3 regions of the Arthrobacter sp. 10L430 genome follow, and region 3 is predicted to be linked to each of the others. Evidence: riboswitches for the same ligand, from Rfam matches in the RefSeq annotation. Region 3 holds a riboswitch; each other region holds the start of a gene.
The links. Region 3 has a riboswitch for thiamine pyrophosphate ahead of thiD (bifunctional hydroxymethylpyrimidine kinase/phosphomethylpyrimidine kinase). Riboswitches for the same ligand answer to the same signal wherever they lie in the genome.

Region 1 (3,188 bases), on a different contig from region 3:
CGTTCCAGCAGCTCGTCAACTCGCTCTTCGCCGTGGCCCATGTGCCGCGGGCCGAACTGCAGCTCGTCCAGGACCCTGCCCGTGACGAACTGGTGCTCGGGTTCCTGGAACACGGTGCCGATCCTCGCGATCAGCTGCTCGGCCCGCCACTTGTACGGGTCGATCCCGGCGCCGCGGCTCAGTTCCACGGTGGCGGACACCTTGCCGTCAACGGGCGGGATAAGGCCGGCGAGCGTCAGGGCAAACGTGGATTTCCCGGCGCCGTTGGGCCCGGTAATGGTCAGCGCTTCGCCGGCGCGGACCTGGGCCGTGATGTCCCGCTGGACAGGCACGGGCGGAACGGACCTGAAGCCGCGGCGGCGTGGCCGCTCGCGTGAGACGGCCAGGCCCTCTGCGGCGAGCAGCAGCTGGCCCGTGACTTCAGCCGAGGTTCCGGCAAGAGTCCGCTGCCGCGCGGCCGGGACATATCCGGGAACCCAGACCCCGGCGGCAATGAGCATCTCGCGCGCTTGTTCAAGAACCTGGTCCGGCGTACCGTCGATCAGCACCGCCGGCTGCGTGCCGGATCCAGGCTGCAGCACCACGATCCGGTCTACCAGGTCCTTCCATACGGCTACCCGGTGCTCCACGACCACCAGCGTGGCGCCCGTCTTGTCGAGGCAGCGGCCCACGGCGTCGCGGACTTCCAGCACGCCTGCCGGGTCGAGATTGGCGGTCGGCTCGTCCAGCAGGATGAGCCCCGGCCGCATCGCCAGGATGCCGGCCAGCGCAAGGCGCTGTTTCTGCCCGCCGGACAGGGCCGACGTCGGGTGGTCCATCGGAAGGTGCGCGAGCCCGACGTCGTCCAGTGCCTCGTGGACGCGGGTCCAGATTTCGTCGCGGGGCACGGAGAGGTTTTCGGCACCGAACGCTACGTCGTCGCCGAGGCGGGAGAGGACCACCTGCGTTTCGGGGTCCTGCTGCATGAGGCCGGCGCGGCCGCGCCGCGCGCGCGGCGGTTCGCCGTCAATCAGCAGGCTGCCGGTCTCGTCCGCGTCGTCGCTGTCGGCAGGGCCGCCGTCGCCGGCCGCGCTGTTTCCCGAGGTGCCGTCACCCAGAACCCCGGCGAGGGCGTGAAGCAGCGTGGACTTGCCGGCGCCGGAAGGTCCCAGCAGCAGGACCCGCTCCCCCGGCCGGATGTCCAGGTCCAGCGCGTTGACGGCGGGCCTGGACCGTCCCGCGTGGCGCCAGCCCCAGCCGCGGGCGGTGACCGCGGCGGGGCGGACGCCGCCGTCGTAATGTGCGGGCATCAGGAGAAGACGGGCTCCGTGGCTGCCTTGCGGGACGCGAACGAGCTCAGCACGCCCGTCCTGGCCAGGCCGCGGGTAGCGATCCAGGACAGCACGCCGGCGATGACCGCGCCGGAAATGGCGCAGAACACGATATACGCGAGCTTGTCCCCGGCGGCGTACGCAATGTTCCAGCCCCACGGAGCGAAGGAGTCATTCAGGCCGCAGAACAGGCCCGCACCCGCGCCGGCCAGCAGCGAAGCGGGGAGGTTGAATTTCTTGTACATGAAGGCGGCGAACACGAGCTCCGCACCCAGGCCCTGCAGGATGCCCGAAATCAGCACCGTGGTGCCGTACTGCGAGCCCATGATCAGCTCGCCGGTGGCGGCGACGGCTTCGCAGAACAGTGCCGCACCCGGCTTGCGGACGATGAGCATGCCGAGCACCGCTGGAATCATCCAGCCGCCGGCGTAGAGGCCGGAGAGGGGCGGGTACACGGCGTTGACGGGGGCGGAGATGAGGTTGGCGCCCTGGGACCAGGCCCAGAAAATCACGCCGCCGGCGACCGCGATCAGTGCCGCCACCACGATGTCAGCCACGCGCCAGTTGTAGCCGGTCTTCTTGATTGTTGCAGTTGTCATGATGGTCCTCCTGAGGAACAGGAGGGGAAAGCGCTCCCCGGCTGCTGGCGGTTGGTTTGCCTGCTGCCGGACACTTTGAGAACTCGACTCCCTTGCGCCGGTACTAGCCGGATCAGGTTCGAGGGTCTGCGGCGGTCCGCACTCTCAGCGCCCATCCTCGGTTTCGCTGGCAGTTGCCAGTGATGCCCGACGGCGGCGCTCCCCTGTCGTGATAAATCTGCCCTTGTGGGCTGATCCAGTTTACACCGGGACGGCCGCGGAAGACCGGCGCCGCGGTCACAATCCGGGAGGTATCCGGGAAGTGCGCGGAGGCGCCAGAGGGCGGCGAACAGAGGTTGCCTGGGACGGGGCGGCGCGAGGACAGCGCGGAGTACATTGGGGCCATGACGCAACAGGATCCCGGCAGCCAAGCCGCTTTTGACCCCGACTCCGCCGCCGAGCAGCCGGCGGGCGCTCTGGCAGCCCTGATCGCCAGCATCGAAGCGGAAATCACCGAGCTGCAGTTTCCCCGGTTCGGCAGGGACGACGCCCTCAACCTCGGCCTCCTGCTGGTTGAGCTCGGCAAGATCGGCAACCTGCCCATCGCCGTCGACATCACCAAGGGCGAACACGTGCTGTTCCATGTGGCACTGGAGGGTGCCACCCCGGACAACGAGCACTGGGTCAAGGCCAAGCAGCGGACCGCAGCACGCTACGAGGAACCGTCCCTGCTCGTGGGACTGCGCGGCCGACTCGGCGGGGGCCGCATCGAGGACAACGCCTGGTTTGACCAGTCCAGGTATGCCGCCCACGGCGGCTCATTCCCCATTTACGTGGAAGGCGTGGGTGCGGTAGCCACGGTGACGGTCTCAGGGTTGCCGCAGAAGGCCGACCACGATCTGGTGGTGCGGGCGCTTCGGGAAATCCATGCGTCCATGCGGCTAGGCTAGGGGCAGTCTGTATTCACGTCGCAAGGAGTTTCGGAATGAGTTTTTTCATCAAGCTGCTTGGCACCGGCATTAGCCTGCTCGCCGGATTCGCCGGCACCAAGGCCGTGGACACCATCTGGGAAAAGACCACGGGCCGCAAGCCGCCCAAGGGCGGGAAGGACGACGTCCCCACGACGCTCCGCTCGGCCCTCACCTTTGCCCTCATTTCAGCTTCGGTGAGCGCCATCATCCAGGTGCTGGCCAACCGGGGCACACAGCGGGCGATCACCCGCTTCGCCAAAACCCAGGACATCGTCTAGCCACTTCCGGGTGAGCCGACTACGGCCCCGACTAATGCTGGACACTGCATC
Region 2 (3,188 bases), on a different contig from region 3:
GTCAGCTCCACGCCGTCGATGACCAGGGGGTCTGCCTTGAACCCCGCCCTGCCCGTCGCCTTATCAGTCGTGCCGGTCGCCGCTGTCGTTGTTTCAGTCATCGTCCTCATCCTCCCTGAACTGCCGTGACGAGTTCGATTTCATCGCCCTCGGCGAGCGCCGTGCTGTTCCACTGGCTCCTTGGCACAACCTCCGAATTGCGGGCCACGGCCACGCCAAGCCGCTGGCCGTCGGCCGCCTGCCCGTTTGCAGCCAGTGTCCGCCCGGTGACGTTGCTGACCAGAGTTGTCACGGAGGCGCCTGCGCCCACTGCGTGTTGGTTGCCGTTCAGTGTGATGTTCATGCTGGTTCCTTGTCTCGGTCAAATGTGACTGTGCCCGTTGCGCAGCTGGCCGGTGTGCCGTTGCCCGGGGCGGCTGCGCCCGCCGCGGCGGGGCGCCCGGCCGAAAACCGCTCCGGACGGAAGGCGTGCCAGCGTTTGTCCTCCACGCCGTCCATCAGCCCGCGGCAGATGGCGGCTGCGGCTGGCGTCAGCAGCACGCCGTGGCGGAAGAACCCGGTGGCGATGATGAGCCCGGCAACAGTTGCCCGTAGCCCCCCGTCGGCCGCAGTGCCCGCCCGGCCCGCCGTGCTTCCGTGCCGCACGGTGCTGCCCTGCCCCGCCGTAATGCTGCCGAGGGGTACGCGGCCCAGCAACGGGGCGTTGTCGGGGGTACCCGGCCGGGCCCTGGCGGTCGATTCCAGGAGCTCGAGTTCTGCCACGGCCGGCACCAGCACCTGGGCGTCGCGGAGGAGCTGGTAGACCCCGCCGGCGCTGGGGGCTGAATGCCCGTCCTCCCTCTGGGTGGCGCCGATAACCACCGTTCCGTCCTGCCGCGGAACAAGATAGACGGGTATTCCGCGGACAATGCCCCGGACCGTGGCCGTAAGCAGCGGCCGGAGGTGCGCGGGAACCCGGAGCCTGAGAATGTCGCCGTAGACCGGGCGCAGGGGCAGCTTCAGCCCGTCCGGCAGTCCATCCAGCGACGCCGCCGCGAGTCCGTTGGCCACCACGGTTTCGGCGGCACGCACAGTGCCGCCGCCCGCCAGCCGGACGCCGCAGACCCGTTCGCGCTGCCCGCCGTCCCACAGCAGGCCGGCAGCGTTTTCCCTGATCTCATAGCCGTTTTCTGCACCGGCAACGGCCGTCCGCGAACCGGGTTCGTGGCGGGCCAGCGCAGCTGCGATGCTTGCCACCAGCATCCGCGGATCAACCTGGTGGTCAGCCGGGATGTCCAGCGCACAGGAAATGCCCGGGCTGAGCAGCGGCTCCCGCGACCGGGCCTCGCGGATGGTCAGCGGCTCGACAACCAGGCCGCACGCCTGCTGGACTTCCCGAAGGTCCGTCAGGGTGCGGCGGTCGGCGGGGTCCGCACCGACGGCGATGGTCGGCGTCGAAAGATAACCGGTATCCCTGCCGGCTCCGCCATCGGCGAGCGCCGCGGCGAAATCGGGCCATCTGGCAGAGGATTCGAGCATCAGTTCCAGGAGTTCCTGCTCCTGGTAGTGCAGCTCGCTGACAGGGGCGAGCATTCCCGCAGCGGCCCAGCTGGCCCCCGTCCCCGGCGCATCGTCAATAAGCACCACTGAGCGTCCTGAACGCCTCGCCTCCCAGGCAATCCCGTGGCCGATCACGCCGCCGCCGATGACGGCAACGTCAGCGTGCAGCGGTTCCGCGGCAGAAGTGTTTGTGGCGGAAGTGCTCCCGCCGGATCCAAGCTGCATGGAAATCCTTCCCTACGCCGGTACTAACCGGATCAGGTCAAGCGGTCGGCTCTTACGCCCTCTCGGCCCTGCGGCGTTTGTGACAGCTGCAGCGGGCTCCCGCGGTACCTGCCCAGTTTAGAGGAACTAGGCTGGTTGCCATGACCGCGCATGATGTCCACACCACCGCCCGACTGTACCTTTGCACCGATGCCCGCAAGGAGCGCGACGATTTCACCGATTTCGTTGATGCGGCCTTCGCCGGAGGGGTGGATATCATCCAGCTGAGGGACAAGACCATCGAGGCGGCCGAGGAACTCGAACTCTTGGAAGTTGTGCGCCAGGCAGCCCACAGGCATGGCCGGCTCTGGGCCGTCAATGACCGGGCAGACATTGCGTCGCTGTCCGGGGCCCCGGTGTTCCATATCGGCCAGAAGGACCTGCCGCTGCGCTCCGCACGGAAGCTGCTGCATGACGCCACGGTGATCGGGCTGTCCACGCACACCCCTGACCAGGTGGATGCCGCGATCGCCGCCTCCCCCGGGCGAAGCGGTCTGGACTATTTCTGCGTTGGCCCGGTGTGGGCCACCCCCACCAAACCCGGCCGGGCCGCCGTCGGGCTCGATCTTGTCCGCTATGCGGCGGAGGCCGTAAGGGCGGCGGACGAGGAAAGGGTCGGCGGCCTGCTGCTGCCCTGGTTCGCCATCGGCGGGATCGACCTCACCAACGTGGAGCAGGTCGCGGCAGCGGGCGCCAGCAGGATCGTCGTCGTCCGGGCTATCACCGAGGCGCCGGATCCGGAGGCCGCGGCAGCCGAACTGCTCGAGGCCCTGGATGCGGGAGCGGAGAACGCCGGAGTGAAGGGCGCAGGCGCGCCGGTGGCAGGCCTGAACTAGCCGCTCAGACCGAGCTGCACCATCCGCCGGGAATGGTTTTCGGCGAGCTCGGAGGTGAGGCTGCGCACCCGCTCCCGGGCCGCGGCGTCGTCAGCACCGCTGTCCGCTTCAGTGATCAGCTCGGTCAGGAAGGCGTGTTCATAGCCCACGCGCTGTGCCTGCGTGAGCGCCTCTCCCAGGAGCCGCCGTCCCCACAACGCCAGCCGTGAGGCGAGCCGGGGATCATCGGCAAGGGCCACCCTCAACCTCTCGCGGAGGACCGCCGTCGCTTCCTCGGAGGACTGGATCTGCTGAATAAGCTCCCGGGTCCCGGCATCCACGTAGCGGGCCACGGCCTGGTAGAAATCGGCCGAGACCGTGTCCACCACATAGGCCTTCATCAGGGATTCGTACCAGTCCGCGGGCCGCGTCCGCTCATGAAAATGGTCCACCGCTGCCTGGAACGGGAGCATCGCGTCCTCGACGTCAACGCCCATCCCGGCGAGCCTCTCACTCACGAGCTCGTAGTGCTGGAATTCGATGACGGCAATCCTGCCGAGCACCGCGCGG
Region 3 (3,188 bases):
AGGCGCGTCCGAGGAAGAGCTCACCCACGACATCAACCGCCTCCGGGCGCAGTGGGAGGGCATCGAGAGCCAGTCCAGCTCCACGAAGGTCCTCGCCCCGGAACTGCTCTACGGCGAACCGGACCTGACGATCAAGGTGGTCCGCGACGTCTTCAACGAGGACTTCTCGAAGCTGATCGTTTCCGGCGAGGAAGCGTGGGACACCATCGAGGCCTACGTCACCTACGTGGCCCCCGACCTGGTGGGCCGGTTGGAGAAGTGGACCAAGGACACCGACATCTTCGCGGCGTGGCGGATCGACGAGCAGATCCACAAGGCGCTGGACCGCAAGGTGTTCCTGCCGTCAGGCGGTTCCCTCGTGATTGACCGCACCGAAGCCATGACCGTGGTTGACGTCAACACCGGCAAGTTCACCGGCAGCGGCGGCAACCTGGAGGAAACGGTCACCAAGAACAACCTGGAGGCTGCCGAGGAAGTCGTCCGGCAGCTCCGACTCCGCGACATCGGCGGCATCATCGTGATCGACTTCATCGACATGGTGCTCGAATCCAACCGCGACCTCGTGCTGCGCCGCATGGTTGAGTGCCTGGGCCGCGACCGGACCAAGCACCAGGTCGCGGAGGTGACCTCGCTGGGACTCGTGCAGATGACGCGCAAACGGATGGGCACCGGGCTGCTGGAAGTCTTCGGCGAGCAGTGCGAGGCGTGCGCCGGCCGCGGCATCGTCACCCACGACGAGCCGGTCGAGCACCGCCGGGCCAATGTCGTTGCCGCCGAGCACCACATCCCTCGGGCGGAGCACCAGCCCGCCGTGCGCCCGGAGCGAAAGAGCCGCCGCCGCGGCAAGGGCGGCCAGGTTCCGGCCGAGTCCGCGCCTACTGCTCCCGCCGCTGTCCATCACGAGCCAACCGAGGCCGAGCGACACGCCAAGGCCGAAGCCACCCGGGCGGCCCTCGCCAACATAGCGGCAGCGGCACACGCAGCGCACCTGCATGAGGATGCCGCCCACCACGGTGTCTCCGGCGATGCGGCGCGGCCTGCTCCCGTGCCGGCGGCCTCCGCTCCGGAGAGCCCGGCAGTGCACCGCAGCCCGGAGACGGAAAGCATTTCCGGCCGTCCCGGCGCCGTGCTGACGTTCGGAGGCGAGAAGGTGGTGCTTCCCTTCGTCGAGCACGCCGATGAGCCGGCATCCGAAACGCCTGCCCTGACCCTGGACCGGCTTGAGGAAGCCTTCGCGCACCTTGGCGAGCCTGCTGCTCCCGCTGCGGAGGAGCCGACGGCGGCCCCGGTACCCGCTGTTGTTGATCCGGCTGCAGCCGGCCCTGCCACTGCGGTAGCTGCCCCGGCGCGAACCGGGGAGAGTCCCGCTCCGGCGGTTGCGGAGAACGACGCCGACCGGTTCGCGGATCACTCGGCCGTGCAGACCCGGACCCGACGTCCGCGCCGGAACCGCAGCGCAAGCCGTGCGCAGGGCGCAGCCAACGAGACGTCCGTGGAACACCATGAGACGGCGCCGGCAGCACTGGCCGGACACTCGCATGAGGCCAAGGCTCCGGAAGCGGAGAAGGTGGCTGCCGCCAAGCCGGCCAGCGAGCCGATCATTCTTGGCGTAGGCGTACCCGCGTCTGAGCTCTGAGTCGACCCCCTTCCAACGGGCCGGTGCTGCAATCGCAGCACCGGCCCGTTGGGTTTTGGGAGTAAGCCGCTAGGCTGGGGGACTGACACGGGGTGCCGAGCAAAGTGCCGGCTGAGATCCAAACCCGTTGAACCTGACCGGTTAGCACCGGCGAAGGGATGTCTCCTTTGTCCTCAGCATCTGTCCTGCCTCCCGCGGTTGATTCCTCCGTTGCCGCCTTCAAATTCTCCCCGCGCACCGGCCGGGACATTCCCCGGGTCTTGGCGATCGCCGGCTCGGACCCTTCAGGAGGCGCCGGCGTCCAGGCGGACCTGAAGAGCATCGCGGCCAACGGAGGCTATGGAATGGCCGCCATCACGGCGCTGACCGCCCAGAACACCCGCGGCGTCAGTGCCGTCCACGTTCCGCCGGCGGATTTCCTCACCGCGCAGCTGTCAGCGGTCAGCGACGACATCACTGTTGACGCCGTGAAGATCGGCATGCTGGGCGACGAAAAGGTGATCACCGCGGTCCGCAGCTGGCTGGAGAAGGTCCGTCCCGGCGTCGTGGTTCTTGACCCGGTCATGGTGGCAACGAGCGGGGACCGGCTCCTGCGGGAGTCCGCCGAGTCTGCACTTCGGGCACTCCTGCCGCTGGCCGACCTGATCACGCCCAACCTTGCCGAGCTGGGCATGCTGCTCGGGGAACCGGAAGCCGCCACCTGGTCCGACGCGCTCGAGCAGGGAAAACGGTTGTCGGCCGAAACCGGGGCCACAGTCCTGGTCAAGGGAGGGCATCTGGACGGTGCTGATTGCCCGGACGCCCTCGTGAACACCGGTGGTGTGCTGTCCGCTGACGTGGTGGTGGTGGACGGCGAGCGGGTTCCGACGCGCAACAGCCACGGCACAGGGTGCTCGCTGTCCTCAGCCATGGCTACGGTGCAGGCGCGCTTAGGGGACTGGGAGCTGTCCCTGCGTACCGTCAAGCCGTGGCTGGAGGGGGCCCTCCGCACGTCCGGGAGGCTCGACGTGGGGCACGGCAACGGACCCGTCCACCACTTCCACCACCTGACGGTGGCGGGCGAAGGCAGCTATGCCGGGATGCTCCACGCCGAAGCCGCACCCGACCTGGAAACGATCTACGGCCTGGGCTTCATCCGCGGCCTGGTGGAAGGCACCCTGCCGGAAAACGAGTTTGCGTACTACCTCGCCCAGGATGCCATCTACCTCAACGGGTATTCACGCGTCCTGGCGCGGGCCAGCGCCCTTGCCCCCACCGAGGCCGAGCAGCTCTTTTGGGCGCGTTCCGCGCAGCAGTGCCTCGAAGTCGAGTCGGAGCTGCACCGCAGCTGGCTCAGCACCCGGACAGTGCGGGCGGAGCTGGGCCCGGTCACCAAGGCATATGTGGACCACCTGCTGGCTGCTTCTGCATCCGGAAGCTATGCCGTGCTGGTGGCGGCGGTGCTTCCGTGCTTCTGGCTCTATGCCGACGTCGGGGCGAGCCTCCACGCCGAATTTGCGGCGGCGGGCGCCCCGGAAGAGCATCCGTACGCGGAGTGGCTGCGCACCTACGC

Region 1: linked by a shared signal. The riboswitch ahead of AC1DDG_RS12180 (ECF transporter S component) and the one ahead of thiD (bifunctional hydroxymethylpyrimidine kinase/phosphomethylpyrimidine kinase) in region 3 are both predicted to bind thiamine pyrophosphate.
Region 2: linked by a shared signal. The riboswitch ahead of thiO (glycine oxidase ThiO) and the one ahead of thiD (bifunctional hydroxymethylpyrimidine kinase/phosphomethylpyrimidine kinase) in region 3 are both predicted to bind thiamine pyrophosphate.

What each region holds. Positions count from the first base shown of each region.
Region 1 is NZ_JBFTJD010000011.1:150,755-153,942, forward strand. It holds gene AC1DDG_RS12175 (ABC transporter ATP-binding protein) at 1-1,289, opposite strand, end outside; gene AC1DDG_RS12180 (ECF transporter S component) at 1,289-1,909, opposite strand; TPP riboswitch at 1,981-2,124, opposite strand; gene AC1DDG_RS12185 (heme-degrading domain-containing protein) at 2,293-2,838, shown strand; gene AC1DDG_RS12190 (DUF4235 domain-containing protein) at 2,874-3,137, shown strand.
Region 2 is NZ_JBFTJD010000001.1:125,135-128,322, reverse strand. It holds gene AC1DDG_RS00595 (thiazole synthase) at 1-101, opposite strand, end outside; gene thiS (sulfur carrier protein ThiS) at 107-343, opposite strand; gene thiO (glycine oxidase ThiO) at 340-1,764, opposite strand; TPP riboswitch at 1,757-1,877, opposite strand; gene thiE (thiamine phosphate synthase) at 1,905-2,639, shown strand; gene AC1DDG_RS00575 (ferritin-like fold-containing protein) at 2,636-3,188, opposite strand, start outside.
Region 3 is NZ_JBFTJD010000005.1:330,029-333,216, reverse strand. It holds gene AC1DDG_RS08055 (Rne/Rng family ribonuclease) at 1-1,636, shown strand, start outside; TPP riboswitch at 1,715-1,812, shown strand; gene thiD (bifunctional hydroxymethylpyrimidine kinase/phosphomethylpyrimidine kinase) at 1,795-3,188, shown strand, end outside.